Regions from separate parts of the Priestia sp. FSL W8-0524 genome, predicted to be linked through region 2. Evidence: riboswitches for the same ligand, from Rfam matches in the RefSeq annotation. Region 2 holds a riboswitch; each other region holds the start of a gene.
What was found. Region 2 has a riboswitch for thiamine pyrophosphate ahead of NST66_RS01295 (thiamine phosphate synthase). Riboswitches for the same ligand answer to the same signal wherever they lie in the genome.
Positions count from the first base shown of each region.

Region 1: another riboswitch for thiamine pyrophosphate. It lies ahead of thiT (energy-coupled thiamine transporter ThiT); the one in region 2 lies ahead of NST66_RS01295 (thiamine phosphate synthase).
Region 3: another riboswitch for thiamine pyrophosphate. It lies ahead of NST66_RS03065 (acetylornithine deacetylase); the one in region 2 lies ahead of NST66_RS01295 (thiamine phosphate synthase).

Region 1 is NZ_JBBOUG010000001.1:2,311,469-2,322,078, reverse strand. Features, by position in the region: gene NST66_RS11760 (alpha/beta fold hydrolase) at 1-42, shown strand, start outside; gene NST66_RS11755 (LysE family transporter) at 28-669, opposite strand; gene NST66_RS11750 (YqcI/YcgG family protein) at 822-1,589, shown strand; gene NST66_RS11745 (cupin domain-containing protein) at 1,564-1,872, shown strand; gene NST66_RS11740 (cysteine hydrolase family protein) at 1,894-2,478, shown strand; gene NST66_RS11735 (GNAT family N-acetyltransferase) at 2,573-3,064, shown strand; gene NST66_RS11730 (hypothetical protein) at 3,168-3,536, shown strand; one part of gene NST66_RS11725 (IS3 family transposase) at 3,599-4,479, opposite strand; one part of gene NST66_RS11725 (IS3 family transposase) at 4,479-4,749, opposite strand; gene NST66_RS11720 (amino acid permease) at 4,863-6,302, opposite strand; lysine riboswitch at 6,405-6,589, opposite strand; TPP riboswitch at 6,764-6,864, shown strand; gene thiT (energy-coupled thiamine transporter ThiT) at 6,897-7,505, shown strand; gene NST66_RS11710 (ethanolamine ammonia-lyase reactivating factor EutA) at 7,662-9,080, shown strand; gene NST66_RS11705 (ethanolamine ammonia-lyase subunit EutB) at 9,107-10,477, shown strand; gene eutC (ethanolamine ammonia-lyase subunit EutC) at 10,492-10,610, shown strand, end outside.
Region 2 is NZ_JBBOUG010000001.1:248,549-259,158, reverse strand. Features, by position in the region: gene gpmA (2,3-diphosphoglycerate-dependent phosphoglycerate mutase) at 1-578, shown strand, start outside; gene thiD (bifunctional hydroxymethylpyrimidine kinase/phosphomethylpyrimidine kinase) at 609-1,418, opposite strand; gene NST66_RS01315 (thiazole biosynthesis adenylyltransferase ThiF) at 1,441-2,460, opposite strand; gene NST66_RS01310 (thiazole synthase) at 2,457-3,224, opposite strand; gene thiS (sulfur carrier protein ThiS) at 3,230-3,433, opposite strand; gene thiO (glycine oxidase ThiO) at 3,430-4,557, opposite strand; gene NST66_RS01295 (thiamine phosphate synthase) at 4,541-5,164, opposite strand; TPP riboswitch at 5,286-5,387, opposite strand; gene NST66_RS01290 (hypothetical protein) at 5,546-5,761, opposite strand; gene crcB (fluoride efflux transporter CrcB) at 5,813-6,199, opposite strand; gene NST66_RS01280 (fluoride efflux transporter FluC) at 6,200-6,598, opposite strand; gene NST66_RS01275 (amino acid ABC transporter substrate-binding protein) at 6,940-7,761, shown strand; gene NST66_RS01270 (amino acid ABC transporter permease) at 7,745-8,449, shown strand; gene NST66_RS01265 (amino acid ABC transporter ATP-binding protein) at 8,480-9,214, shown strand; gene NST66_RS01260 (nucleoside hydrolase) at 9,249-10,193, opposite strand; gene NST66_RS01255 (NADPH:quinone oxidoreductase family protein) at 10,373-10,610, shown strand, end outside.
Region 3 is NZ_JBBOUG010000001.1:605,245-615,854, reverse strand. Features, by position in the region: gene hxlB (6-phospho-3-hexuloisomerase) at 1-371, shown strand, start outside; gene NST66_RS03090 (ferredoxin) at 485-730, opposite strand; gene NST66_RS03085 (ABC transporter substrate-binding protein) at 817-1,827, opposite strand; gene NST66_RS03080 (ABC transporter permease) at 1,824-2,567, opposite strand; gene NST66_RS03075 (ABC transporter ATP-binding protein) at 2,564-3,328, opposite strand; gene tenA (thiaminase II) at 3,321-3,992, opposite strand; gene NST66_RS03065 (acetylornithine deacetylase) at 3,998-5,275, opposite strand; TPP riboswitch at 5,390-5,492, opposite strand; gene NST66_RS03060 (MFS transporter) at 5,672-6,970, opposite strand; gene NST66_RS03055 (dihydrodipicolinate synthase family protein) at 7,081-7,665, opposite strand; gene NST66_RS03050 (IS4 family transposase) at 7,733-8,866, shown strand; gene NST66_RS03045 (dihydrodipicolinate synthase family protein) at 8,873-9,253, opposite strand; gene NST66_RS03040 (LacI family DNA-binding transcriptional regulator) at 9,402-10,262, opposite strand; partial or broken gene NST66_RS29260 (LacI family DNA-binding transcriptional regulator) at 10,275-10,397, opposite strand; gene NST66_RS03035 (MupG family TIM beta-alpha barrel fold protein) at 10,543-10,610, opposite strand, start outside.

The DNA.
Region 1 (10,610 bases), 2.1 Mb from region 2:
ACCCTTATTGAACTCATCAATAAAAGCTCAGCCGATAAGTAAGGATACACATTTAAAACCGAATTGGCAGCCAAATAAAAAAAGTAAAAAACCAGCACCTAACGTAATGAGGCGAAAAAGCTTAGGCGTGATAAATTTTCTTGTAAAATGAATGCTGCTCGCAATATTTAAATTCCAAAGAATGATGCCAAAAATAATAAAGAAGCTATGAAAAAAGACGGATAGCCACGTTTGACTTTGAAGGCTTTCGCTTAAGCTTGATCCAAATACACCAAACCAAAACACAATATTTAAAGGGTTCATAAGAGCAATAAAAAAACCTGTAAAAAACGACTTATCTTTTTTAGCAGAAGGGTTATTTACATCTACTGAAAAGGAACGAGAGACAGCTTGTTTCATACTTTGAAAGCCAACAAATGTGAGCATGACAAAACCCGTTGCATACAGGACAACCGTAACAGCCTGCATCTGAACAAAAGGGGTTAACCCTATTAAAATGAGAAGCATAAATAAGATATCGGCTGTCATTCCTCCTAAACCAACTAGCCAAGAAGCCCAAAATCCTTTTGTCAGACCTCTTTTAATCATCTCTATATTAATTGGACCTACCGGTGCTGCGAGACTAATACCTAGAATTATTTGTTTTATAGCAATCAAAAACCACTCCACAAACACAGCCTCCTTTCTAACTTGTCCAATAGTAGCTTATATATATATAGATTAGAATTTTATAATTTAGAAGCGAGATTTAGTTAAAAATACTCATAAACTTTCTTTTTTTTAATACACATGTAACGTTGAGTTCCATAAGGAGGGTTTTAATGGCATCAAAAATGCTTTTTCGAGCTAATGAGATTTTAGAGTCAACGCATGTCCCGTTCTGGGGGAAAGATGCTTTTCAATATTTCCAAAGCGATATATTATCAGAAGAAAATCCATTTCCCTGTATATTAGGGGTAGAAGGCTTTAAAAAAGATTTACTGCGTTTTTCATTTGTGACGACTCCTTATAACTATCAAGATATTAAACATGCAGCGGCGGCACTTAGAGAATACATAGATACATTTAAGACCATAGGTCGCTATACATCCTTTGTGTTATTCTTTAAGCCTGAACATAAAGAACGGTCAATGGAAGAGTACGAAACGATGTTCTGGGATACGCTGACGTTTCTTCATCAAATTGATCAAAAGAAATGGCCGCAAGATATTCCGAAAGACCCAAAAGATGCATTATGGGAATTTTGTTTTCACGGAGAACCTATTTTTGTCGTCTGTAATACGCCTGCTCATTCTCTACGTAAAAGCCGTAAGAGCAGAGGATTTATGATTACATTTCAGCCGCGGTGGGTGTTTGAAGGTATGACAGGAGATTCAAAAATAGGGAAGCATGTACAAAAAGTCGTCCGCGATCGGTTAAAAACATATGATGACGTATCAGCTCACCCTGAGTTAGGCTGGTATGGACAGCAGGAAAACAGAGAGTGGAAGCAATATTTTTTACACGATGATAATAACCATACTACCGGACAGTGTCCATTTAAATTAAAAAGGAGTGAGCAGCATGGACGTAAAAAAAGCCTCTATTAAAAAAGGAGTTGGCGGAAAGTTTGAAGAAGTAATTAAAGAGCTGCTTCCGGCGTATACTGGATACGTTGAAGTACAGCACGATATTGCTTTTCAAACACATCCGTCTCATACGCATCCAACTGATGAAATTCTTCATATCCTTGAAGGATCTATTTACTTTACAGTTGAACGTGATACGGTTCTATGTCAGGCCGGAGATCGGATACATTTACCGAAACAAACGGTTCATTCTTCAAAAGCCGGTCCTGATGGATGCACATACGTTATTTCCATTTTAAAATAAAGACGAAAGAAGATGATGCTTATGCTACGTTCCCGGCCAGTGTTGCTACTTATCGATGTACAAGAAGGGTTTTATTCACCCCAGTGGGGAGAAAGAAACAATTTAGATGCAGAAAAGAATATGCTGACGCTACTGCAAGCATGGAGGCGCCAAGACTATCCTGTCATTCACGTGCAGCATGCATCAGAAAATCCAGACTCTCCTTTACATCCAAGTTCAAAGGGGTTTCAGTTCAAAGAAGGATTTGGTCCACAAGAAGACGAATACTTAATTCGCAAGCACGTGAACAGCTGTTTCATTGGAACAGAGCTAGATAGCTATTTAAAAGCAAATGGCTATGATACGCTTATCTTAATAGGACTAACTACTAATCACTGCGTCTCTACGACTGCGCGCATGGCTGGAAATCTAGGGTATAGGACGTATGTTGTGAACGATGCAACGGCCTGTTTTGATTGTATGTCCTACGATGGAAAAACCAGACTTCTTGCAGAAGATGTACATACATTCGCACTGTCTTCCTTGCACGGAGAGTTTGCAACGGTCGTTTCTACAAAAGAGACTCTTCAAGTCCTTCAAACCTTTCAATATGCCCAAAACCAATAACCGATGTGCATACGCACATCGGTTTTTTATGTAGATTATGTTTCTTAAAAGAAGTAAAATAAAGATAATTCTATACTATAAGGAGTTTGTACATATGATCATTCGTTATGCTAAAGAAGAAGATTTACCTATGCTTGTTGAAATTTATAATCAGTCCGTTCAAACAAGTGCTGCTACTTTTGACTTAACGCCTGTAACAGTAGAACAAAGAAGGGGCTGGTTTAATAATCATATTAGCAATGAACTTTTTCCACTTATTGTCGCGGAAAAAGATGGAGTAGTAGCGGGCTATGCTTCGCTTTCCTCGTATCGAGATAAAGAAGCGTACATTCAAACAGTAGAGCTATCGATTTATATTGATAAAAATCAACAAGGGCATGGTATTGGGAAACAGCTTATGAAGCGCATTTTGGAATTAGCTAAAGAGCTCGACCATCACGTTGTCATTTCAGGAATTACAAAAGGGAATGATATCAGTATCAAAATGCATGAGCAATTTAATTTTACATTTTGCGGAGAGTTTAAAGAAGTGGGCTGGAAATTTGATCAGTGGCAAGATGTACTTTTTTATCAGCTTATTTTATAAGATGTATGACACCTTTACACATTGTAACGTTTTAGTTTCATGTGTAAAGGTTATTAAAATAATAAGTTGTTTTATTATTTTAATACGAAAGGTGTTAGCTATCATGAGTACACATTTTCAATATCAACATCTAAGAGCTGTGCCGAAAAGATGGTCCCAAAAAGAACTGCATATCCAGCTGAATAGAATCAAACACAATTCTGAACTATCTACTATAGCAGCAGATCCGCTTTTTCATCTGTTAGAATGTACCCGTTCAGGCCTTCAAACTAAACAAGAAATCATAGACTACATCCAAACCATTCCTAATCACCAACTTCCATCTTTTGCAACTCATTTAAGCAGGTTAATTCAGCGTATTTATTATATCGAAGCTGCTGATTACTATAACCGTCCCCTCAAAGGTTATATGCTTGTTATGAAAAACCAACCCGCTTATATATCTCTTCATTTTGCCGATCAGCTCATATAAAAAAAGCTCTCTATTCAAAAGGGGACTGACCCCTGTTTTTGAGACAGGGATCAAAACACCTTTTAAACGACCAGTTGCCGATATTGTACCGGTGACTGGTTGTTTAGTTTTGTTTGAATACGGGCATTGTTATAATAAGTAATATAGTTTTTGACGGTTTGCTCTACGATGGTGGTCGTAGTATATGTCAACTCGTCAAGGTAGAACGTTTCAGACTTTAGCGAGGAATGAAACGATTCGATAGAGGCATTATCTGCGGGAGTCCCTTTGCGGGACATACTCATGGTAATGCCTCTTTCTTTGATTTTTTGTTGATAAGCATACGATGTGTACACGGAACCTTGATCGCTATGCAGCGTGCATCCTTCAGGCAAAGAAGGAAGTTGACTTAACGTATCTAAAACAAACGCTACGTTTTGACAATCACCAATGGAATACGCAATGATTTCTCCGTTAAATAAATCCTGAATACTTGAAAGATACAACTGTTTGGGTCCAAAAGGCAAGTAGGTAATATCCGTCACTAGTTTTTGAAGAGGACGATCAGCTCGAAATTCACGATTTAATACATTCTCTGCAACCTGATAAGGTTGCCCTGTTCGCTGACGTTTCTTCCGTTTTACGCGACATTGCCAACCATACTTCTGCATGGCACGCTGCACAAACTTATGATTAATCTTCATCGTTCGATTGAGTAATGCTGTAATCTTTCGATAGCCATATCGAAACTTGTGTTTATGACATTGTTCACCAACTTGTTGTTCCATCCATTTCTTTAATGTATCCCGTTTTGTATGTTGCTTCCAACGATAGTAAGTGGATCGAGGGATATTAAGATGTAAACAGATTTGATAAATAGGCACCTGACCTTTTAGCTCTTCCACTGTGTTTACTACAATTTCTGGTACCACTTCCTTTCCAATTCCTTGTACTTTTTTAAGATCTCAATCTGTTGCTTTAACTGCCGGTTCTCTGCCTCTAACTTAGACGTCTCGCTTTTAAATTCAGGACCTTTTCCATATGAATACTGCTTGCCTACAGGCTGTCCAAATCGATGCATTTCTCCATTTTTATACCATGTCATCCACGTTTTCAATTGGGTATGATTACGAATATTCAGCTGTGACAATACTTCTTTTACAGGTATACCAGCTAATCTCATTTCAATCGCTTTTAATTTTATTTCTACCGGATAACTGACTCTTGTCCCCATAGAAAAAACACCTCCAAGTTATTGTTAGGTACTACATACCCGTTTTTTAACTTAAAGGTGTTTTTTATTTGTCTCACTCTAGGGGGTCAGTCCCAAAGAATAGAGAGCTTTTTTTATTCGTATTTTTTCACTGTTACTTGACATTCTTTTAACGGGATAAGCTTCGATTTTTTCGTCCATTTGTATCCTAACCACACAATTAAGAATAAAGGAAGTCCGATATAAGAAACAAGTACACCGTACCAGTCAATCGAGTCACCCATAAACGCCGAATAGTTTTGGCCTAAAATAACAACGGCACATAAAATAAAGGCAAAGATAGGGCCAAATGGGAAAAGTTTTGCATGATATGGAAGTTCACTCAAATCATGACCTTGAGCAACAAATGCTCTTCTAAAACGATAGTGGCTGATCGCAATTCCTAACCAAGCAATAAAACCAGACATACCAGAAGCGTTAAGTAACCACGTATATACCGCACCGTCTCCAAAAAATGAAGCACCAAATGCAAGTGTACCGACAAGTGCCGTTGCGATTAAGGCATTAACTGGAACGCCTCGTTTATTCACTTTTGCTAAGAACCTTGGTGCTTTTCCATCTTTCGCTAAGTTCCACAGCATACGCGTAGAAGCATACATGCCTGAGTTACCAGCAGATAAAACAGCTGTTAAAATAACGGCATTAATCGCTGATGCTGCAAACGCCAGACCTGCTCGTTCGAATATTAAAGTAAACGGACTTACTCGCACGTCATCACTTGCTAATGAATTCGCTGTGTATGGAATAAGCATTCCAATAACAAAAATAGCTAAAATATAAAATAACAAGATGCGCCAGAAGACTTGTTTAACTGCGCGAGGAACCGTTTTTTCCGGATCTTCACTTTCTCCAGCTGCGACTCCAAGCAACTCTGTTCCTTGGAATGAAAAACCAGCTGCCATAAAGATACCTAGTACAGTGAAGAATCCACCGTGAATCGGTCCATCACCAAGCGTGAAGTTTTTAAAACCTGGTGCTTCATTGTTAAAGATACCAAAAATCATCATAATACCAATAACTAAAAAGATAATAACCGTTACTACTTTAATTAACGAAAACCAAAATTCAGATTCACCAAATCCTTTTACAGAAAGGTAGTTAAGCCCAAACATAATTAATAAAAACAGGGCACTCCATAAAATAGAAGAAGAGTTCGGGAACCAAAATTTCATAATAAGGGCTCCAGCGGATAATTCAGCTGCAATCGTAATAGCCCAGTTATACCAGTAGTTCCAGCCGAGAGCGAAACCAAAGGATGGATCTACAAAACGAGACGCATACGTACTAAATGAACCAGCTTCAGGCATATAAGCTGCGAGCTCTGCTAGACTGGTCATCAAAAAGTAAACCATTACGCCAATAATAGCGTAAGCTAAAAGCGCTCCCCCAGGTCCTGCTGTGTGAATTGCTCCACCACTTGCTAGGAATAAGCCGGTTCCGATGGCTCCTCCTAATGAAATCATCGTTAAGTGGCGAGATTTCAACCCACGTTTTAATTCTTGCTGCTCTTGCATAGATAAATACTCCTTTCGAATGTACGGAAAGAGACGGGATAACATAAAAAAAGCCCGCAGTATATGTGCGCGCTTTTAAATCTGAAAACCGCGTCAACCTTCCGTGAAGATAGCTCTTCACATCACTCGCATGATGTGACAGTTCTGTTCCTGTTCGGAGACAGCCCCAGCTTAAATCAACCGAGAAGTGATTTAAACTTCGGCAATTTTTCCTTTCAAGCAACATCCTCAATGTTCTCTGCATTTCCGTTACTTTACTATTAAAAACTGCGACCTCTACCTCATCGATTAGGATGAGGGTTTTTTATATTCAATTGACATAAAAGAAGTATAACAAATACTAAAACGATTGTCATTATAAAAAATAGATTCAGAAAATAGAAACATCTTTGAAATCTCTCGAATCTATTTTGTTACGTATGGTATAATAAACATTGTCTTTATACTACATAAATATCCAAACGTACCACAGGGGGAGCCGCCGTGCTGAGAGTGAACGAAATGTTCAGACCCTTCGAACCTGTTAGTTAACGCTAGCGTAGGAATGTGGGAATAGTAGCATATATTTGCTTACTCCTGTGTAAACCGTTTGATATGAATGATTCAAAAACAGGAGTGAGAAACGTGAATAAAGCATTACCTTTACAGGCTAAAATTGAAATAGCTATTTTTGCAGCATTGGCTTTTTTGATTGATCTTTTACCTTCTATAAAAATTGCAATAGGTGTAAGCATTTCGTTCTCTATGGTTCCTATCTTTATTATGTGTTTTCGATGGGGAGTTAAAGGAGGAGCTTTATCTGGATTTCTATGGGGAATATTGCAACTAGCTTTAGGAAATGCGTATATTTTAACCCCGTTGCAAGCTTTTATAGAGTATATTATCGCTGTTACCTTTATTGGATTTGGCGGGATTTTCTCTAGTTCTATTAAAGGATATTTAGCTAATAATCAAAGATCAAAAGCTTTCTTTTTTATTATCTTATCTTTAATTATAGGAAGTTTTGCTCGTTATTTTTGCCATTTTATTGCCGGTTTAATATTTTGGGGATTTGCTGCACCAAAAGGAATGCCTGTTCTATGGTATTCTTTCTCGATGAATGGGATTTCGATGATTGGGTCGTTGCTATCATGTCTAATTATCCTTTCATTGTTAATTCCATCGGCATCAAGAATGATTGTAACTAAATCACACTCATCATAAGAAAAAAGACTAAATCTGCCAAGATTTAGTCTTTTTTCTTATTTGTCACCTTTGTTTACACAAAAGTGTGTCAGGTTTGATAACATAGTTAGTGAAATATTCAAAAAACTGTTTTATGATAGTCAACATATTCAAACGAGATAAAGGATTGATCGTATGCTACAGAAATGGATCACGAGCATAGGTTTAGATATTGGAACAAGCACAACAAAACTGATTGTAAGCAAACTGTTAATAGCAAATCAACAAAATCAGTTTACGCTGCCAGGCTGTCAAATTATTGATCGTCGCGTAACGTATGCAAGTTCCATCTATACAACACCTATGGTAAACGAGGTTGAAATCGATGTTCGAAGGTTAACGCTATTACTAGAAAAAGAGTACAAAAAAGCAGGGATCTCCTTAGATCAAGTGGAGGCGGGTGCTGTGATCATCACAGGAGAAACGGCTCGGAAGCAAAATGCAGAGAGTATCGTTCACTATCTAGCTGAACACGCTGGGAATTTTGTTGTTGCAACAGCTGGTGCTGACTTAGAAGGAATGTTAGCGGCAAAAGGATCGGGAGCAATCGAACATTCTGCTGAAACCAATAAAGTGATTGCCAATATTGATGTAGGTGGAGGCACTGCTAACATCGCCTTATGTCAAAATGGAAAAGTGATTGAAACGTTTACCCTGCATGTAGGCGGAAGATTAATTCGACTAAACGAAGATGGTATTGTTACCTACGTTTCGTCTTATTTAACTGAATTTTTAAAAAATAATTCTCTGATGCTTCAAGAAGGCGAAAAAGCAACATTTGAAAAACTCTCGTCTATTTGCAAATTGCTAGCTAAAGAAACCGTGGATTATGTGAGCGCACTGAAGCAAACCTCTTTGCTGCTCGTTTCCCCTCATACAAGATCTTCTACTCGGCCAGAGACAATCATGGTCTCGGGAGGAGTAGGAGCCATGATAGAGAAGGAGAAACCAAAAACAGTGAAGGAAGTGGCCATACACGGAGACATTGGTCCGCTGCTAGCTTATCAGTTTCAAGCCATACAGGTATCTCAAGCCGCTGAAACAACGCGAGCCACTGTCATTGGAGCTGGTATGCAAAATACAGAAGTTAGCGGATCAACCGTATACATTAAATCAAAGCGGCTGCCGCTAAAAAATATTCCGATTATAGAGATACCCGTACAGCAAGAGGAGGAGTGGAATCCGCAGCTGTTTCAAGAAAGAGCTCGAACGGCATGTATGCAGGCTTCAACTGTTTTCAGCGCAGAAGATCCTCCCGTTGCTATTGCTTTATCTCATTTCCCTTACTGCAGCTATATAATGCTGCAAGAATTAGCAAAAGTAATAAGCGCTGAATTTGGTGCTTGTTTTAAAGGAGCTAAGTGCCTCGTTGTTTTATGCGAGCAGGATATTGCTAAAGCTTTAGGACAAGCACTAGCCAAACAGGAGAACGAATTAGAAATTATTTGTTTAGATCAAATTGACTTTACCCACGGAGATTATATCGATCTAGGGTTACGCGTAGCTGGAGAGGCAATCTCTGTTTCGATTAAAACACTCGCTTTTTCATCATAATCAACTGAACATACAAGGAGGAAACGATGTTTAAAACTACCCGGTTGTTAGGAGAAACATTTTCATTTTATAGCTTGAAAGAAATTATGGCCAAAGCAAACGAAGAACGTTCTGGAGATCAGCTCGCAGGAGTTAGCGCTGAGTCAATGAAAGAACGAATGGCAGCCAAACAAGTGCTAGCTGATATCACACTTGCTGATATTCGAAATTACCCGCTGCTAAGCGCAGATGAAGACAACGTCTCGGCATTAATCGAAAGTCAGATTGATTCATCGGTTTACGACATTATTAAAAATTGGACAGTAGGGGAGTTAAGAGAATACATCTTATCTGATGAGCATACCGGAGAAGACCTTCTTGCGCTTAGCAAGGGATTAAACAGCGAAATGATTGCGGCAGCTACTAAAATTATGTCCAATTTAGATTTAATTCAAGGAGCTGCCAAGATAGAAGTGCAAACTACTTGTCAAACGACTATCGGTCAAAAAGGCGTATTGGCTTCAAGAGCCCAGCCTAATCATCCTTCAGATAACTTAAAAGGAATGAGAGCATCTCTCTACGAAGCGTTAAGCTATGGAATTGGAGATGCGGTTATCGGAATTAACCCTGTTATTGATACAACGGATAATATCTACGCGCTTTTAAATGAAACAAAAAATATAATCAACCAATGGTCAATTCCTACTCAAAACTGTGTATTATCACATGTGACGAGTCAAATGAGAGCAATCGAAAAAGGAGCAGCTGCTGACTTGATTTTCCAAAGTTTAGCAGGCACAGAAGCCGGTAATGATTCATTTGGGATTTCACTGTCTATGCTCGATGAAGCGACAGCGTTAATTCATGAAAAAGGGACAGCAAAAGGTCCGAACCGCTGGTATTTTGAAACAGGACAAGGTTCTGAACTGTCAGCAGAAGCCCACTATAATATTGATCAAGTAACGCTCGAAGCTAGATGCTACGGCTTAGCTCGCCACTACAAGCCTTTCTTAGTTAACACGGTTGTTGGATTTATTGGACCTGAATATTTATATAACAGCAAACAAGTCCTGCGAGCTGGGCTAGAAGATCACTTTATGGGCAAAATGCACGGCTTGCCTATGGGAGTAGACGTATGTTACACCAATCACATGGATGCTGATCAAAACGATATGGATAATTTAAGTATGCTTCTAGGAACAGCTGGGGTGAACTTTGTAATAGGAGTGCCCATGGCTGATGACTGCATGCTAAACTATCAGTCTCTTAGTTATCATGATATCGCAACCGTGCGCAATGTACTCGGCCGTACCCCAACTCCGTTATTTCAAAAATGGCTTGAAGATCAGCGTATTATGGAAAACGGACGCTTCACATCAAGAGCTGGAGACCCAACTATTTTTATGAATTTGATTTAAGGAAGGTGCTTACTATGATACCAAAGTCAAATCGCGATCCGCTTGAAACACTGAAACAATTTACCCCTGCCCGCATAGGTGTTGGTCGTACGGGAACAAGGCCGCTAACAAAAGACGTTTTATCTTTTCGCAC
Region 2 (10,610 bases):
TTGATATCGCCTATACTTCTGTTTTAAAACGATCCATTCGTACTCTATGGATTGTCTTACATCAAATGGACTTCATGTGGATTCCTGTATATAAATCTTGGAGACTGAATGAACGACACTACGGGGCTCTTCAAGGTTTGAACAAAGAAGAAACCGCAAAAAAATTTGGAGAAGAGCAGGTGCATTTGTGGAGAAGGTCGATGGACGAACGCCCTCCTGCTTTAGAGACAACAGATATTCGCTATGAAGCTTCCAACCCTAAGTATAAGGAATTAGCCAAGGGACAATTTCCTGTAACGGAAAACTTAGCCGATACAGAAAAGCGGGTTCTAGAATATTGGAACAAAACTATTGCTCCTTCTATTAAAGCTGGCAAAAAGGTTATTATTTCCGCTCACGGTAATACGATCAGAGCTCTGATGCAGTATTTGGATAACATTTCACCTGATGGCATTGCGAACTTGAATATTCCCACAAGCGTACCGCTTGTTTATGAGCTTGATGATAATTTAAAGCCCATTAGACATTATTATTTAGGCATCGATGGAGAGATTCCGACACATATTCCTTCTTCATAAAAAACGTGCCTAGATTGTAGGCACGTTTTTTTATATGTTTGAACGAAAGTATTTTCTATACGCCCAATGATTAGTAGGACCGTGTCCCGAACCAAGTTCAAGCGTATGCTTAATCGCATAGTGAACAAAATCCGAAGCGGTTTGAACTGCTTCAACTACGCTTTTGCCTTTCGCTAGTTCAGCCGTGACGCAAGCAGCAAACGTGCATCCCGTCCCGTGTGTATGCTTTGTATTCATCTTTTCATGCTTGATTTCAACGTACGTATGACCATCATACACTAGATCAATCATATCTTGATGAGATTGATCATGTCCGCCTTTAATTACCACGTGCTTTACACCTAGCTCATGCATCTGTTTTGCCGCTTCTTTTCTGTCTTCAATCGTGTGAATTTCTTTCCCCGTGATGACTTCCGCCTCCGGTATGTTCGGCGTAATGACTTCACAAAGAGGCAATAATTCTTTTAGAGCCTGTATAGCTTCTCTTTGAAGAAGAGATTGACCGCCTTTTGCAATCATAACGGGATCAACTACAACATTTTGCAGTCCGTGCTGTTTGATTTTACGAGCCACTGCGTAAATAATATCAGCACTGAACAACATACCTGTCTTCACTGCATTAGGAAATAAGTCAGTCGCAATTGAATCTAACTGCGTTTCAACTGCTTCTACTTCTAAAGGATAAACTCCTTGAACGCCAACTGTATTTTGTGCAGTCACAGCTGTAATAACAGACATGCCAAAAACGTCACGCTCTTGAAATGTTTTTAAATCTGCTTGAATGCCTGCTCCTCCACCGCTGTCTGATCCAGCAATGGTTAATGCTTTTGGTACTGTCATGCTTGAAACCTCCATCTCTTTCTTACCCAATATACCGATGATAAAGTGACTTTGCTTCTACTATATCGTTTGTTCCATGGACAAAGACGCGCCCGTCTTGAAACATCACTAAACGGTAATCATCTACATAAAAAGAAAGCAGATACGGATTTTGTTCAATTTTATATCCTTTTTCTTTTAATCGTTCACCTAAAGACTGCAGCGGCTGCTTGGCTGATTTGCCCGGACGGATTTGTACCGTGTTTCTTCCGCATAGCACAGCTGTTTTCGTTTGATTTTCATATTGTAAAAAGGGATACGTTTGTTCACTGCCGCATGAGCGGCAAGCAGATTTGCGAAATACGTTCACATTGATGCTCGTATACTCATTTTTCCATACGTCAAACGAAACAAGTTCCCTCCTGAGCGCATTCCAGTCTCCAACTAATATTTTTAACACCTCTGTTACTTGATGAGCGACTACCATTTGTACAGCAGGACTAATAATCCCCACTGTATCACATGTTAACCCTCCAAGCGGTACAGATTCAAGCAAACAGGATAAACACGGTGTTTCACTTGGTATGATAGTATAACTAATTCCGTAACTTCCTACACATGCTCCGTAAATCCAAGGAATATCATATTTTTGTGATAAATCATTCATTACAAGGCGTGTGTCAAAATTATCGGTTGCATCAATCATAACATCTACCCCCTCAACAAGCTGTTCTAAAACTTGAGGGGTACCGTCCGCTACGTGGGCTTCTACTTTTACATCATGATTAATATCGTGAAGCCTTTTTTTAGCGGCAACTGCTTTTGGGATTCTTTTATCAGCATCTTTTTCACTATACAATTGCTGACGCTGAAGGTTGCTCCACTCTACATAATCGCGGTCAATGAGCGTTATTTTCTTTACTCCCGCTCGTGCAAGGGCCTCGGCGTTCCCTGTTCCAAGAGCACCTGCTCCTACAATCAGAACATGCTTTTCTTGAATTTGCTGCTGTCCGCCTTTTCCAATAGGTTGAAACAATTCTTGGCGGGAATAACGATTAATCAACCGATACTCATCCCTTCTGTTGGACTGCTTGCCGTTGCATATTGTTTCTTTTCAATACGTCCTGCTTCAAATGCTGCTCTTCCTGCCTCAATCGCTAGCTTCATAGCACGAGCCATTTTCACAGGATCTTTTGCTCCTGAAACAGCTGTATTTAATAACACACCATCTGCTCCTAGCTCCATAGCTTGAGCTGCGTCTGAAGCCGTTCCAATACCTGCATCTACAATTACTGGAACGGTTGATTGTTCAATGATAAAACGCATGTTCAACGGATTAATAATACCTTGACCTGAACCGATAGGCGACGCTCCTGGCATAATGGCATGTACGCCTAACTCCTCTAAACGACGCGCAAGTAAAACATCATCTGATGTGTAAGGTAAAACGGTAAAGCCCTCTTTTAACAGTTCTTCACTAGCTTTTAATGTTTCAACTGGATCAGGAAGCAGCGTCTTATCACATCCAATTACTTCTACTTTCACCATGTCACAAAGTCCAGAAGCCTTTGCTAATTTAGCAATACGTACGGCCTCTTCTGCATTTTTTGCTCCAGCAGTGTTAGGCAAAAGAGTGAAACGCTTCACATCAAGTGCTTCTAATAAATTAGGCTGATTTTGATCAAAAATATCCATTCGTCTAACAGCAAATGTTAAAATTTCTGTTTCCGACTCTTCTACCGCTTGACGCTGAGTCGTAAAGTCCGGAAATTTCCCTGTTCCTAATAATAAACGTGAATTAAATGTATATTGTCCAATTTTTAACATACTCTTCATCCTCCTCCAACAAATGAAACAACTTCTAATGTATCTCCATCTTTTAAGCATGCATCGCTATGTTCTTCTTTTTGCAAAATATTCTTGTTTAATTCAACAATTACAACTCGCTCATGCAGACTCTGAGCCTGCAGCAAGTGCTCGACCGTTTCAATTTCATCTCCGACAGTGACGGTCTTACCGTTAATAATTAGATTCAATGAACTCCCTCCATTGCTCTCGTTAGCTGAAATGATGTAAAGAATGAATGATTTGGCTTTTTCCCTAACAAAGCATCAGCCATAATTTTTCCAGTTGCAGCGCTTAATAAAATACCGTTTCGGTAGTGGCCAAAAGCCATGTGCAGATTCGCTATTTCAGGGTGCTCTCCTAAATAAGGCCAGCCATCATTCGTTTGTGGACGAAGACCAGCCCATGCTTTTTCAAATGTGGCTTCTTTAATGGCCGGCAGAAGCGCAGAAGCTTTATTCAGCAAAAATTGAATACCTTGTGCAGAAACGGTCTTAGTAAAATCATGCTGCAGCTTAGTTGCCCCGATTACGATTCTTCCACCAGTCTTAGGGACTAAGTAAAAACCTTCATCTAAAAAAATCGTTTTAGAAAGCAGGGGCTTATGACTTTGCAGAGCAATACACTCTCCTTTTACAGGAAACACCTCGCCTAAATGTTCAGAAGAAATAAAGCGTTTAGCCCATGAGCCTGCTGCAATCACTACTTTTTCTCCATAAAAAGAGCCTTTGGACGTCTGTACCCCTTTTACTGTTTCATTTTCCATAATAAGAGAGTGAACGTCACAGTATTCGAATACATCTGCTCCGTGATACAAGGCTCCATGAGCAAGAGCTTGTGTTAACTTATCCGGAGCTAGCTGGCCGTCTCCCGGTATTGTAATGGCTCCGTATATGTCTGGAGAGAGCCCGGGTTCTAACAAACGCGCTTCTTTTACATCGATCCATCTTACATCTTTGTCCCACCGGTGGTGCTGAGCGGCTTTTTTCTTTAATACGTGTGCATCTTCTTCTGTTCCAGCGACTTTTAATAAGCCTTTTTGAATGAGCTCTACGTCGATAGCCGTTTTTTCTTTTAGTTCCTTCACCAGTTCAGGAAACATGCTTCTGCTCTTAATAGCAAGGTCTAAAAGAGGACCTTCTTCATCAATTTCAGCTTGAGCACCTAAAATACCAGCGGCTGCACTTGAAGCTTCACAACCAACTTGATTGCGTTCAAGAATAGCTACTGACGCTCCTTGTTTTGACAAATGATAAGCGATAGAAGAGCTGATTATACCTCCTCCGATTAACAGTACATCATAATGCTGCTTCATTTTCTCCACCTCCAGATGTCCATATATGAGAATATTGTTTAATCGCTTTCAGGGGATCTTGCGCAAGCATGACACCAGACATCACGGCTATACCGTGTGCTCCTGTTTGAAGTACCTCTTTGGCATTTACAGGTGTAATTCCTCCAATGGCAATAACCGGTATCTGCACAGCGTCTACTACTTCTTTTAGTGCCGCTATCCCTCGACTTTTTAATTCTTTTTTTGAATGTGTTGAATAAATATGTCCGTATAAAATGTAGTGAGCACCATCTTTTTCAGCTTCTAAAGCCTCTTCCACAGAGTGAACTGACTTTCCAACAATAAGAGAAGGAAATGCGTCTATAACAAACGAAACGTCTAAACTATGATAGGCAAGCTGTACACCTTTTGCTTTTAAAGCATGCGCTACATCAACTCGGTCATTCACAATAATTTTAGAGCGACAAAATGGTAGGCTTTCTAGTAAACATTGAATCTGCTTTGCCGTTTTCTTTTTTTCTCTAATATGAATGGCGCCCGCAAAAGGCGCGATAGCCGTTAAAATTTTTTGAAGCTCTTCGATTGGCTGCTTATCTGTTGTAATGACATGAAATTTAGGAATATCCACATGATCGAAACCTTTCCATTCAGAATAAAGAGAAATTTCAATCACTTCATCTTGTGCAGAGGGCTTTATTACATACAAAAAACCACTCTACAACGTAGAGTGGTTAGCATGCATCGTTATGTAAACATGATCGCCACTTCCCTACGCTGGTCCAAACCAGATCAGGTTCAAAGGGTCCGAAATACATCCGTCTCAGCTTCAAAAAGCTCCCCTAGTGATTGCTATTTATTGATTTTGTTTTTGCACTTAAAATTATAACACAACTAAATGTAAATACAATATCTCTTTATGCTCTTACGGCTCTCTTCCTTTTATAGATGTATCTTTTAAGCTTCTTTACTAAGAGGCCCGGCGCACCGAATCATTCTGCTTTTTATATAGTTAGTAATCGGTATAGTCGTCAAATTCTTCTTTGTCTTTTTCCTTTTTCCGATCCCATATAAACAGCAGGAGTAACATAATAAAAGTTAGAATATAAAAACCGTAAAAAATAAATGCCGCCACAACATTTATAAATAAAAATAAAAAACCAATGATCTGACCTGCAACAGCTACAATCAACAAAATGTATTTCCAAACTTCTGCTTTTCTATCCATTCTCTACTTCTCCGTCTTTTTGTTTTTCCCTACTAGAAACGTTCTCTTTACTTATAATAAAAACGTTCCTGCCAGTAAACCGACTGTAAATAAACCAACTGTTCCAAATGCTGAAATCCCCACGTACGCCAACATTTTCCGATAAGATTTTTCCCGAATTAACTGTACGGTTTCCACACTAAACGTTGAAAAAGTGGTAAAGGCACCAAAAAACCCAATGCCAATCATTAAAAATATTGAATCATCATAAGCATGACTCGGAACCTTTCCATAATAACTACCGTAAAAAAGACCAAGCCCAAACGCACCGAGCAAGTTTACAAACAGCATTGAGACTGGAAAAGGAGGGTTTGAAACTGTTTTTGTAACTTTTAAACCCAAAAGATAACGGCATATTCCTCCAGCTGCCCCGCCAAGTGCCAAGCTCACTATGCTCATTTACTTCACCTCATGTACTTTCACTAAATTTTTCCCTGCCGCTTCACCGCATAGATAGCCTGCTAAAGCAAGAAGGATTCCACCTACTAAAGAGACAATGACATAAATGGCTCCCCAAAATAAATGGTGCTGAGTGAGAGAAATGACGTCTCCTGCAAAGGTTGAATACGTTGTAAAACCGCCGCACACGCCAACTCCTAGTCCAAGCTTTATCCATTCTTTTGGCTTTTTCCACGCAAAAAATCCTGTTAATAGGCCTAGTATGAAGCTTCCTAATAGGTTTTCAATTACCGTTCCTATTGGATAGCCCGTATATAATAAGGAAAGATTTAGCAAATAACGCGCATATGTACCAGCGATAGCACCAAAGGCAATTGAGATTAAGTTTATGGCTTTCATCATATCGCTCCGTTTCATAAATTCTTCTTTAAGTGTACCATAAGGAATTTATTTCTACCTTAACATTTAACTATATGTTTATTGCACCAAAAGTCATGAAAAAATGAAAGAGAAAATCGTCGCATGAAACTTCCTTTTTACTCCTCAAATATCCCTTAAAAATCCACTTAATCCAAATTTTAAAATCTTTCTGTATCCTTATGACAAACCGTGTATAGAAGGTATATTTCCCTTATTTTAAGTCACATTAATCGTATAAGTTTTTTTTGTTGACTTTTGCTGTGTTCTTGTTTAGTATCACAGAGTATCATTTCCTATCAGAATACTAGGGGGTTTAGAAAATGAAGAAATTTGCTGCACTTTTGTCGCTACTATTAGCTTTCACAGTTGTGCTTGCCGCATGCGGTTCTAGCTCAAAAAATGAAGCAAACAATGGAGACAATAAATCTTCACAAGAGGATTTATATAATAAAGTGAAAAAAGATGGCGTATTAACAATTGGAACTGAAGGTACATACCCTCCGTTCACTTTTCATGATGACAAACAAAAGCTAACTGGGTTTGATGTAGAATTGGCTCAAGAAGTAGCTAAACGTCTTGGCGTAAAAGCTGAGTTCAAAGAAACACAGTGGGATGGCATGTTTGCCGGATTAGATGCTAAACGCTTTGACATGATTGCTAATGAAGTGGGTATTCGTGAAGATCGTCAAAAGAAATACGATTTCTCTGACCCATACATCCAGTCAGGCGCCGTATTAATTGTTCGTAAAGACGAAAAAGATATCAAATCATTTAAAGATTTAAAAGGAAAAAAATCAGCACAGTCATTAACAAGTAACTACAAAGACATGGCTCAATCTTATGGTGCAAACATTACGAGTGCTGAAGGTTTTGCTCAAGCAGTAGAACTAATGAGCGCAAACCGTGTTGATGCTACAATCAACGATAAATTATCGTTCCTTGACTATAAGAAAAAGCACCCTAACGCACCTATCAAAATCGCGGATGAAAAATCCGATGGTGCTGCAAGCGGCTTTATGTTTAGAAAAGACAGCGGTAAGTTAGTGGATAAAGTAAACAAAGCATTGAAAGATATGAAAAAAGACGGAACATACGCAAAAATTTCTAAGAAATGGTTTGGCGAAGATGTTTCTCCTAAATAATATTTTTCCTGATGGAGAGCGATTGAATCAATTGATTTCAATCGCTCAATCATCTCTCTTACCAATGCTAAAGGGAGCTATTCAATATTCTATTCCACTAACATTAATAAGCTTTGCCATAGGCATTGTGTTAGCTGTTTTAACAGCACTTGCTCGCTTGTCTTCAAGTAAGATATTAAACATAATTGCACGTGTATATGTGTCAATTATTCGTGGAACGCCTTTGCTTGTGCAATTATTTATCATTTTCTACGGATTACCTAACTTAGATATAACAATTGATCCATTCATCTCTGCTGTTATTGGATTTTCATTAAGTGTAGGTGCGTATGCATCTGAAATTATCCGAGCAGCGATTCAATCTATTCCTAAAGGACAGTGGGAAGCTGGCTACTCACTCGGTATGACCTATTCCCAAGCGTTAAGACGGATTATCTTACCGCAAGCAGCACGTGTATCGATTCCGCCATTATCTAACTCTTTTATTAGTCTTATTAAAGACACGTCACTTGCATCGCTTATTCTTGTTTCTGAAATGTTCCGTCAAGCTCAAGAAATCGCTTCAACTAACTATGAGTTTTTACTTCTTTATAGTGAAGCAGCGCTCTTGTACTGGGTTATGTGTACAATCTTATCCATTATCCAAGGACGTATTGAAATAAGACTAGATCGTTACGTGTCTAAATAACCGTTTCAAGTAGCTAAAGGAGTTTTTTATATGATTAATATCAAAAATTTGCATAAATCATTCGGTGATTTGCAAGTATTAAAAGGGATTGATTTGGAAGTTGAACAGGGCAAAGTAATTGTATTAATCGGCCCTTCTGGATCGGGTAAAACTACTTTTTTACGTTGCTTAAATCTGTTAGAAATCCCAACAGACGGTACAATTGAACTTGATAAAAAAAGCATGAATTTTACCAAACCTGTTCGTAAAAAAGACATTACTTCATTTCGAAGCCTAACAGGTATGGTCTTTCAAAACTATAACTTGTTTCCTCATAAAACTGCGCTTGAAAATGTTATGGAAGGTCCTGTAATTGTAAAAGGCATTTCTACTCAAGAAGCAGAAAAAAGAGGGAAAGAATTATTAACACGAGTTGGTTTAGGAGATAAGCTTGACTTTTATCCTTTCCAACTATCAGGCGGACAACAACAGCGTGTCGGCATCGCTCGAGCAATGGCGATGGACCCAAAAGTTATGCTGTTTGATGAGCCTACTTCAGCTCTTGATCCTGAGCTTGTAGGAGACGTTCTTCAGGCCATGAAAGACCTGGCGAAAGAAGGAATGACGATGGTTGTGGTAACTCATGAAATGCGCTTTGCCCGCGAAGTAGCAGATGAAGTTATTTTTATGGATCAAGGTGTCATTATGGAAAGAGGTACACCGGATCAAATATTTTCAAATCCTCAACAAGAGCGAACACGTCAATTCTTGAATATGATTCATTAAAAAGGTTGCACATTTTCACGTGCAACCTTTTTCTTTATTTGGCTACTGCTTTTTTCATTAACTCTGTAATGTACGTAAAGAATGCTTCAGCTGTGACGTCATACACGACGTCTACAGGTCGCCCCTCTTCAGAAATTTCTGTTCTTCCTTGTCTTGGTGTTTCCGTATACACAATACTCGAAACGGTTTTTACCTTCACAAGTGTTGAATTCCCTGTAAATGCTGTTGTGAGTACATCCCACAAATAATAAGTCGAATTGGTTTCAACATGCACAAGCGGCGGGCAAGCCGCGTAGCACTGCCCTACAAAGTCTACTCCTTCATACCTGCGAAGTGAAGCCCACATTTGGCGAATAGCCGGAGTTAATGGAACTTGATTCGTGCTTTCTAAAGCAACCATCTCAATTTTAATGCTGCTTTCCCATACTGTTGCTACTGCTTCTGGATCCCAAAAAGCATTCCATTCCGCCGTTCCATCATGTTCAGGCTCCTGCACATTTCCTACTTCTTGAAATGTACCGCCCATCCACACTAACTTATCAATTTTCTCTTCTATTTCCGGCGCTTTTTCAAGTGCTCTTGCCAAATCAGTTAGCGGTCCTGTAAATAATAAAGTCGTTTTTCCGTCTGTGTGCTGCAATGTTTCAATTAAATGATCATGAGCAGGCAGCTGACTTATTTTTGTTTGCACTTTCCCTTTTTCATTTAAAATCGGCAGTGCATCTACATAAAACGTATGCATGCGCCATTCTTTTGGAAATGGGTTCATACCACGTGAAGTAGATTTGGCTACCTCGATATCATAACTTCCAAAACGATCAATAATTTTTTGGCTTGCGCTGATACCTGGCTCTAAGTATCCGTCAGCAGGAATGACAGATACCCCCGTTACCTTTACATCATCCATTTGCAGCAGTAAAAAAAGGGATACTAAATCATCAATCCCTGCGTCATGGTTAAAATATATGTTTGTGCTCATGTCTCTTCTCCTCTTTTCTATGTATCGCTACGTAATAGCTATACCGCTATTTTATAATGAAATGGCCTCTTTGGTAATCAAAGTATTATGAACTTCTTTTACTATTTTCTATAATGGGTATAGAAATAAGGTAATCTATGTATAGGCATATACATCTCAGTATAGAAAGGAGAAATAAAATGAAGCAATCATTTTCAGCATTAGTAGTAGATAAAACAGGTGAAGAACAAGTGGAGGCGTCTGTCCAAGAACTGACGCTAAACGATTTGCCAGAAGGCGATGTACTTATTCGCGTTCATTATTCAGGGGTGAATTATAAAGATAGCTTAGCCAGCATCGCAAACGGCAATATTGTGACAAGCTATCCGTTTGTTCCAGGTATTGACCTAGCAGGAATCGTTGTATCTTCTGACAGCC
Region 3 (10,610 bases), 360 kb from region 2:
TTGATGCTTATGTCATTGGAGAAACCGTGACGTCCACTTTCACGCAGGATGATTTATTAATCATCGGATCAGGTTCTGGCGAAACGAAGAGCTTGATTCCTATTGCTCAAAAAGCAAAAGAACTTGGAGGAAAAGTTGGAGTAGTCACGATTTCCCCCGATTCCACGCTTGGCAAGCTGGCTGACTTCATCGTGAAGCTGCCCGGCGCTCCGAAGGATCAAGAACAAAGCAGTTATCAAACCGTACAGCCTATGGCGTCACTGTTTGAACAAACGCTTCTTCTTTTTTACGATGCGCTGATTCTTCGCTTCATGGAGAAGAAAGAACTTGATACTCATACGATGTACGGAAAGCATGCAAATTTAGAGTAGAAAAAGGTCTTGCCTAGGCAAGACCTTTTTTGTTTTGGAACTTTCTATATAACCAAATATTCACTTATCAGATAACTAAATGTACTTTATCATTATTTATTTTTTCAAAAGCCCTATTCGAATTTTGCTGCATCTCCATAAAACGGCTGCTCTGCAACTTTAATCGAGTCTGTTGGACACCCTTCGTACGCTTCCATCATCTCATCTTGCTGATGCTCAGGAACTTCTTTTGTTCCTTCGTTGTTATCTAATACGGCATAAGCAAGACCTTCTGAATCATAATCATAAAGATCTGGCGCACTCCCTCCACATGCTCCGCAAGCAATACATGTTTCCTTCTCTACTATCGTAAAAGCCATAAAAAAACCTCCTTGACCTTTTCACTTTCTCTTTCAGAAAGTTACGTTCAGTATAAGGAGGTTTTTTTAAATTCGTCTTAAATTATTTACTGAGATTCCCCAATATTCTCAAACATCTCATCTACATTTGGCTTTTTCTTAATTAACCCTGACTCTTTTAACCAGTTAACATTTGATTGCCATGATTCTTTCGTTTGACTGCCGAATCCTTGTTCAGACTTCATTTTTGGAAGTAAGATATTCAAACTTTTTGTTTCCACATCTTTTTCAAGCGGGAAGTTTGATTTATCTTGATTATCTAACAAAATTTGAAGTGATTCTTTTGGATGTTTCTCCGTGTATTCATACCCTTTTGTCGCGGCACGCCAAAACGCTTTAATCGTATCAGAATCTTTTGCCCACGTTTGATCCCCTGTAACGGCCACTAGCTCGTAATAAGATGGCACGCCGTAATCTGACGGATCAATGTCAACCGTTTTGTATCCTTTTTTGTGAAGCAATGGTACTTCGTGGTTAATATACGCACCTATTACAGCATCTACTTTTTTGCTAATCAGCGATGAATTTAACTCAAACCCTACGTCTACTAGTTTTACTTTATTCGGATCTCCTCCATCACTTTTCACCATTTTCTTTAGAACAGATTCACTTAATGGTGTTCCGCTGTATCCTACTACTTTTCCTTCTAAATCTTTAGGACGCTTAATACCGCTATCTTTCAATGCCACAACCCGGTTTAGCGGAGATCTTACAATCGCTCCTACCGACTTTACCGGCACATCTTCATTTGCTCGTGCCATTGCTACATCAGGCTGATAGTAAAGGCCGAGCGTGACTTTCCCTGCAGCTGCTAAATTAAGCGAGTCTGTTGGATTAGCAGGAAATTGTACTTTTACATTCAGCCCTTCTTTTTTGAAATATCCTTTTTCTTGTGCAGCGTAAATGAAGCTGTGCACTGCATTTGGATACCAATCAAGCATAATTGTAACGTCTTTTAATTTTTTACTGTCACCAGCTTTATTTTCCTTGTCCTGACCGCAAGCAGCGAGCATCAAAACAAGCAGCAGGCTTAAGCTAATCGCAAACCATTTTTTCATTCTGTTTTCCTCCACTTTAATGAACGTTTTTCGAAACCTACTACAATAATAAAAAATAAAATACCGAGCGCGGATAAAATCACAATTGGTGCAAATACACCAGCTGCATCAAACTGTGTCATCATGCGACGACTGAAATATCCTAAGCCTGCTTGCGCACCCAACCATTCCCCAATGGCAGCACCTATTATACTAAAGGTAACCGCTACTTTGAGTCCCGAATAAAAATGAGGCAGTGCAGAAGGAATGTTCAACTTAAAGAAAATATCTTTTTTTGTTGCTCCCATCGTTAACATGAGTTCTTTTAACTCTTTGTTTGTAGAACGAAGCCCGTCAAATGTGCTAACGGTAATGGGAAAAAACGTAATTAATACGGTCACAATCACTTTGCTCCAAATGGAGTAGCCAAACCACAGCACAAATACAGGAGCAATGGCAATGGTCGGAATCATTTGTGACGCAATAATAAGCGGATAAAAAGCACGCTCAATAAGCGGACTCCAATTCATCCACACAGCCAGCAGAACCCCTAGCACAACGGATATTACAAGCCCAATTACGACAATAGATAACGTAGCTGGTAAATGCTTAAACAATAAATCCATTCGCAGCTCCCAAAGCTTCGTTAAAATACCGCTGGGCGTTGGTAAAATAAACGGATAGTTTACAATGCGTGCTCCAATTTCCCAAGCAGCCAGCAAAATGACTACTAAAATCACTGAAGCCCCGTATTTTTTCATGTGTTCACCTTCGATCTTAGCTGTTCAATTAAATAATCTTTCACATCAAGCACTCGCTGTTGATTCAGATCTTTTTGCGTTCGAGGTCTGCTAAGCGGCACTTGAATTTCTTCAAGACAACTTACTGGCTTGTCTGAAAAGATAAAAATGCGATCTGATAAAAAAAGCGCTTCATTGACGTCATGAGTGATAAATAAGATGCTATGCTTACGCTTTTGCCATTGGTCAAGCAGCCATTCCTGCATCGATAAACGTGTGATTGCATCAAGTGCACTAAAAGGCTCATCTAAAAGCAGCACGTTAGAACCGCTTAATACCGTCCGAAGAAAAGAAACGCGCTGCTTCATCCCTCCGGATAAATCACTTGGAAAACGGTTTTCATACCCTTTTAGGCCAAACTCTTCAAGCAGCTGAGACACTTGCTTATGAGCACTTGCTTTTGATACATTGTGAAGCTCAAGAGGCAGTGCTGCATTGTCTAGAATCGTACGCCACGGAAGCAGCAAATCTTGCTGCGGCATATAGCCTACTTTTCCTAGTCGCTTTTCATAAGACTTTCCGTTAATCACGATATCGCCTTCACTCTGCTGTTCAAGACCTGTAATGAGACGAAACAACGTACTTTTCCCAGAGCCGCTCGCTCCAACGATACTGACAAACTCGCCTTCTTTCACGTCTAAGTTTAATGATTTTAAAATCGCTTGATCACCGTTCTTGTACGTAAAACTGACGTTTTGAAAAGATAACACAGACCTATTCATGAATTGGCCACATCGCTTCGTTATAAGCCATATCCCAGAACATATACTCAAAACGCGTCGTATTCAAGAAAATTTCTTCAAGCTTTTCTAATTCCACTTCTGATTTATCTTCAGTAAGTGAGTCAAATAAATTGATACACCATGTCGCCAGTTCTCCAAATTCTTCTGAGCTGTACATTTCAATCCACTCACGGTAAAACTCATTGTTAGCTCCAGGCTTTTCACTAAGTTCTTTTCCTATTTCCCAGTAGCTCCACATACAAGGCAAAAGAGCGGCTACTAATTCAGCTAATGTTCCACTTTGACCAACGTGCAGCATATAGTGCGTGTATGCAAGCGTTGTAGGAGATGGCTGCGCTTTTTCTAATTCTTTTTCGCTGATTTCAAATTTCTTGGCATACTCACGGTGCAGACTCATTTCTTCGTTTAATGTAGAATCTAAAAGGGCTGCAAATTTCCCCATCGTTTGAAGATCGGTAGCTTTCATGGCTCCAATCGCAAATAATTTGGCATAATCAATTAGGTAAAGGTAATCTTGAATCATGTAGAAGCGAAACTTCTCCTTTTCAAGCGTTCCATCTCCCATCCCCTGTACGAAGGGATGATTATGATTTTGACGCCAAATAGGCTGCAGCTTTTCGTATAATCGTTCACTAAATTTCATGATGATCACTCCTTATGCGTATGCAGCCACGTATAAATGAACTGCACTATCACTTTTGTATATTGAACAAGCTGATTAATATCTAATTGTTCGTTCACAGCATGTGCATTTGCTAAATTTCCCGGACCGTAAATAGCGGCGGGAATTCCCGCATCAGCTAGCCATCCCCCGTCTGTTACGCTAGTTGACACATCAATTGGAGGCTTTTTCCCTTCCATTTGTTCATGAGTATTTGCAAGCAGCTGCACTCCTGCATGATTTTCATCAATTTCTAATGACGGAAAGATTTCTCCTCTGTCTTCAATCATTGATGTGCCTCCCCATTCAAAGGTTGGCAGATTATCTTTTAACCATGGATCTGCTTTTGCAATAGCTATAATATATTCTTCCACTTCTTTTGATACTTGGTCGTACGATTCATTAGGATAATAGTGAACGGTGATCCACAGCCTGCATTCATCCGCAATAAAAGCAGCATGTCTTCCGCCTTCGATTACTGCTGGATTAATCGTATTTGTCCCTGGCAAAAATCCTGGATAGCTCTTTGTAACAGCCCAGTGACGCTCCAATTCTTGTAGCCCTCCGATCACTTTTGCCATCTTTTCAATAGCGCTTGCGGCTAACAGCCCTCCTCCAGCATGAATCATACTTCGGCGTGTACCGTCATGATAGGTTTTACTGCTTTTTATCGTAATCCATCCCGTGATCACTCCGCCTTGACCTTGAATATGTAAATCACTTGTATCGACTACAAGCGCAAAATCAGCTGTATACCCTTTCTGACAGCATTGCAGCGTACCTGCCTCTCCTACTTCTTCTCCTACAACGGATTCAAAAATCAAGTCTCCTGGCAGCTCGATTCCTGTTTCTGTTAAAAGCTGAACTGCAAATAATGCTCCCGCCAAACCGCCTTTCATATCAGCAACTCCGCGTCCAATTATCATATTGTCTTTCACAACAGCTTCAAACGGATTGGTTTCCCAATTTTCATTTTCTTGTACCTCAGCAACATCCATATGGCCGTTAATAATCAAGCTTTGATAGTCAGCCGATTTTTGTCCTTTTAACGTTCCCACTACGATAGGGTCGTTAGAATATAAGTCCCACATATCAATGGAAAAACCGCAGTTTTTAAGAAAATCCGCTACGTACAGCTGCGCTTCATGAGAATTTCGTGCAGGAGGCGCTGGCGTTTTATACGAAACAAGCGTTGTTAATAACTGGATTAACTCTCCTTTGCGCTCCTCTACCTGTTTGACAAGCAAATCAATTGTTTCTTTCATGTATGACACCTTCCTTTACGCATAAAAAAACACTTCTTTCGCAGGAAAGAAGTGTTTTTGTTTATGTACACAAAATTATTATAACGAGTTCGTAAGGAAATCCCATACAAAACATCCATTACAATACCTCTTTCCTACGCTAGTATTACCTAGTTCAGGTTATAAGGGTTAAGACTTATCGTCTCTCTCAGCTTCGAAAGCACCCCTAGTGGTGTTGTATCTCTATGAAATTAATCTATTATCATATGTTTACCTGTAATAGTTTTATCATAGTAAAGCGTTTTATTCAATAGAAAGGTTCATGATATGGTAATGAAAATAGTTTCCTTTTTAGTAGTAAAAGAAAAAGCACACACCTTTTTCATGCAGTGTGTGCTCTTTGTTTTTGTGACATTACTAGTTAGCTATTGGCTTCTTTAAAAATACGCCATAACTAATAGCACCAATTAAAAGCAGTCCTGCTCCTAACAGGAAAACCGCCGTAAAAGTTCCCGTTGCATCTAATATAAACCCTGTTACGATAGGAGCCATTGCCGCTCCTAGAAATCCACCGAAGTTCTGAATAGCGCCGAGTGAAGCAACTTGTTCCTTTGGTGCAATATCCGCCGCTAGAGTCCAAATGACGCCTGATGGCAGCTGTGACGCGAAGTAGCCAATCGACAATAAGACAATACTTAAGGCTGCATTATCAATAAAAGGAACGGGTGCTACCGATGCTGCGGCTAAGATTGCCCCGCCTACAATTGGTATTTTTCTTGCCGTTACTGCATTAATTCCTTTTCGAATAAATCTATCTGAAATTACACCACCAAGCAACACTCCTATGATTCCTGCTAGAAACGGAATAGCAGCAATCCAGCCCGTTTGTTTTAGGCTAAAACCGCGCTCTGTTTCTAAGTAGCTAGGAAGCCAAGTTAAATAAACCCATATCGTAAACATAATTCCGAAATTCCCGATAATCATAAACCATGTGCTTTTATATTTAAACAGCTGTGACCATTTTGCTTGTGAGGTATGACTGATTTTTATTTCTTCTTTAGGGACAGCTTTCACTTTATTGGCAACATAATCCGGATCTCGGTATATCTTTAGCCAAACAAACATCACAATAAAGCCTGCTGCTCCTATAACAACAAACATTCCTCTCCAACTCATTGTTAAAAGCAGTACCGTTAGAAGTGGCGGAGCAATCGCATTAGCAATTTGAGACCCTGTATTAATAATCGAAGTAGGAAGGCCGCGCTCTTCTTTTTTAAACCATCTTTCCGTCACTTTAATTCCTGAAGTAAAAAAAGGAGACTCCGATACACCAAGAAGCATTCTCATGGCATAAAGAGCAGAATACGTGTTAGTAAATGCACTTGCTACCGTTGCCACAGACCATAGGCCTGATGCCCATGCAAACATTTTTTTCGGCCCGTATTTGTCAACCAGCCAGCCTGCTGGTAGATTTGCTAAGGCATATGGCCAGAGAAAAGCTGAAAGCAAAAGACCCATTTGTGTAGAAGACAGCCCAAACTCTTTGGCAATCGTGGTATTAGCGATGCTTAAATTAGAGCGGTCTAAATAGTTAACAACTGCTCCAATTAGCAATACAATAATAAGCCACCAGCGTATATTCGTCTTTTTTACATCTTGCTTTACAGGACCTAAATCTTTGTTAACGCTTTCATTTAATTTAGATGTAACCGCCATAGAATATCCCTCCATAACCTTAATCGTTATAGTGAATGAGCTGTTTGCTTATTATTAAACAGCCCTGTTCACTAGAAATGCATGAGTTTATTCAGAACATGAACCAATTATTAAACACTGCTCTTTGGACGAATACTATTTAGTTTATCATCTAATTCTTTGACTTCTTCTTCTGTTAAATCTATTTGAGGAGATCTCATGCCACCAACATCAATGCCTCTCAATTTTAATGCTTCTTTAAAATAAGACATGTTGCTTCCGTTTAAAAGAGCTTCACAATATTGAATAGCAACTTTTTGCATCTTTCTCGCTTTTTCTAAATCATTCGCTTTAAAGGCATTATAAGTCTCTACAAAAGGCTCGGGATAAACGCCCGATACACCGGAGACAACTCCTTCACATCCCATAGCCAGAGCTGCTAAAAATAAACGATCGGTTCCGGGAAGAACAGAAAAGTTTCCATCGTTAATATTTAAATAATCATTTACGCGTAAATAGTCAGGGTAGCTATATTTAATACCAATTACATTCTTGCATGAATCTGCCACTTTTTGAGCTACCTCTGCCGTTAAATCATTGCTTGAACACTGAGGAATATTATATAAATATACGGGAAAATCATTCGGGACACTGTTTGCTACTTTTATAAAATACCACGCCTGTTGATTATCTAATTTATTCCAATAAAACCAAATAAAAAAGAGAGATTCTCATGTAAAATGTAAGTTACCACACCAACATTTACGAAAAGAGGAATCTCTCATGAATAAGAATACCACGTCTCCACATCTCATTCAAAACTTTCTTTCTGAAGCTGAACTTCAAGCGATTCTAGCCGAGTTTGGTTTTGTTGACACAGCCCGAAAATGTACCGTGTCAACGCTTATTTCTTATTTAATTGGTGCAGCGACAAACGAATGGAAAAGCTTACGTCACGCAGCCGATGTTGGGCCAAGTGTTGGACTCGTTTCCATTGACCATTCTTCGCTTTCCAAGCACATGAAGGCTCTTAATTACGCCATTATGAAACGTATTTTTGAAGTCATTGTCGGGAAGCTCAACCGAGCTACTCGTCGCACCCTCAAGATGAAAAAAATACCGATGGCAGTGGATTCGACAACGGTAACAGTCGGGAAGACACGCCTACCATGGGCAGTTTATCACGGCGAACGCGCGGGCATTAAACTGCATGTTAGCTTCACCAACGAAACTGCGATGCCTCTTCAAGTTGTCGAAACAACCGGATTAAAACATGACGGACCCGTTGGTACATGCCTTGAGGATAAACGCTTTATCTTCATAGGCGACCGTGCCTATTTTTCCATTGAAAAAGTCGATCGCTACGTGACAGAGAAAGAAAAACAACATTTTGTCATTCGCTTAAAAGAGAATATCCAGTTAAATCGCAAAAAAGCGCTGAAAGGTACACGTAAAAAGGATTCGAATGTGACCGGCGATTTTACGTGTATCCTTGGTACCCCACAAAAACAGACAAAGACACGCCAGCGTGTCGTGCAATTTACCGATCATGACGGTAAGGAGATACGCGTTGTGACAAGCTTGATGAACGTCACGGCAGAAGAAATTGCCGACATGTATAAAGCACGCTGGGCCATTGAATCGTTCTTTCGCTGGATCAAACAAAACTTAAATGTACCGATTTTATTCGGTACAACACCAAACGCCGTGTTCAATCAGTTGTTCACCGCACTCATCGCCTACGTTTTACTAAAGTTTTTACATATACAAGGTAGCAAGAAAAACACACGAAAACCCTTATCATTTGCAGGGTTCACACGTCTGTTTCTTTGCGCTACCCTGCCTTTAGAATGGCGAATAGCCATCTATGAAACACTTGAATTCTATCAAAAACTATACGAAGGAGTTTCTGGATGATTTTGGTTAATCAACACGTGTGATAAAATACGTTTCTAGTTCGTTATCGTTTGCTCCAAAGAACATAGGCGTAACTACTCCGATACCGTCGGCGCCAATTTCATAGGCATGTTTTGCAAGCTCAATTGTATCTTCTTCATTCATAGCTCCTACATGTATGAATACGGTTACACGATTAGCCGCTTGTTTCACTACTGTTTCTGCAACTTGCTTTCTTTCTTTGACAGATAGACGAAGCATCTCGCCCGTTGTACCAAGCGGATACAAGCAGTGCACTCCTTTTGAAATTAAAAACTCTGTTAAATTTACTACTTTCTCTAAATCTACTTCACCCGTTTTAGTAAACGGTGTAACCATTGCTGTTGTAACTCCGTATAAATGTTTCATTTCCTTCTCCCCTTTGTTAGTAGTGAATTACTCTATATTTAGTAAAACGTTTTAGTACAACGTTTTACTAATAAAAAATAAAAAGCTTGCTCTTATATTTTTGTAAATCGGTCTCTTTTTAAAGAGACCTCATGAATGGCATTGCTTTTTATTTGATTCTCGTTGTATTACGATGAATAATTTCCAAATCAAATATCTGTTGGTCCACATCCCCATATGGATCAGAAATTGTTTTAACTAAAAGCTCTCCTGCACAATAGGCCATTTTTTCTACCGGCAAATTGACAGTCGAAAGTTTTGGGTTAGTAAATTTAGAGAACTCTTGGTTATCAAATCCCATCACTTCACAATCAGCTGGCACAGAGATGCCGTAGTCATTAAGAGCAGAAAGAGCTCCTAATGCAACATGATCACTCAAACAAATCACAGCGGTTGGAACTTTTCCTTGTTCAATAAGTTGTTTGATGCTGTCATACCCACCTTGTTCTGTATATGAACAGTAATGGTGACAATACGTAACATCAGTCTGTTCAATTCTATCTGTTACGCCTTTTACTCCTGCTTCTAAAGCCTGTGAAGACACGTCTGGAACTAAAATACTGATATGTTGATGATTATTACGAATAAAATGATCTGCTACCGCTTGGCCCGCTTCATAATTTTTGGATTGTATAACAGAGTATATAGATGATACACGATTAAATAAAACAATCGGAACACCAGGTTTAGATCGGTGAATATAAGCCTCATCAGCTGCCGTTGTATTCGCAATAATCGCTCCGTTAAAATATGAAGATGTTTGAAGACCTTTTACAGAGGAAATACCTTCTTCATTTTGAAACGTTTCGACTAATAATTTAATAGTAGGGCCGCTTTTTAATGAAGCTATGTAGTTTTGAATACCTGTAAGAATGCGTCCCACTAACGATACGCGCGTATCAATTGGCCAAATAAGAGCAATTGTTAGCTGCGCTGATTTGTCTTGTCCCCGCAAGTTACGCGCAGACATATTGGGGATATAGCCTAATTTTTTTGAAGCTGCAATTACACGCAGTTTAGTAGCTTCAGAAATTCTGCTTGCTCCCGGTTTGTTGTTTAAAATGAGGGAGGCAGTCGTAATTGAAACATCTGCTGCTTTTGCAATATCTTTAATTGTAACCAGATGACCATCTCCATTTTTAGTTTAACGTTTTACTAAACTCAGTATAACGCTTTCATTTTAGTTTGACAATTCTTTTTTCTTCCGCTTAAATAAAAAAATGGATTCGATGATGAATCCATTTTTCCTTTTAGACATTGATAAGCTTAAGTTTTTGTCCCGGTCTCACTAATGAAAGCAGCTCATGATCTTCTTCTA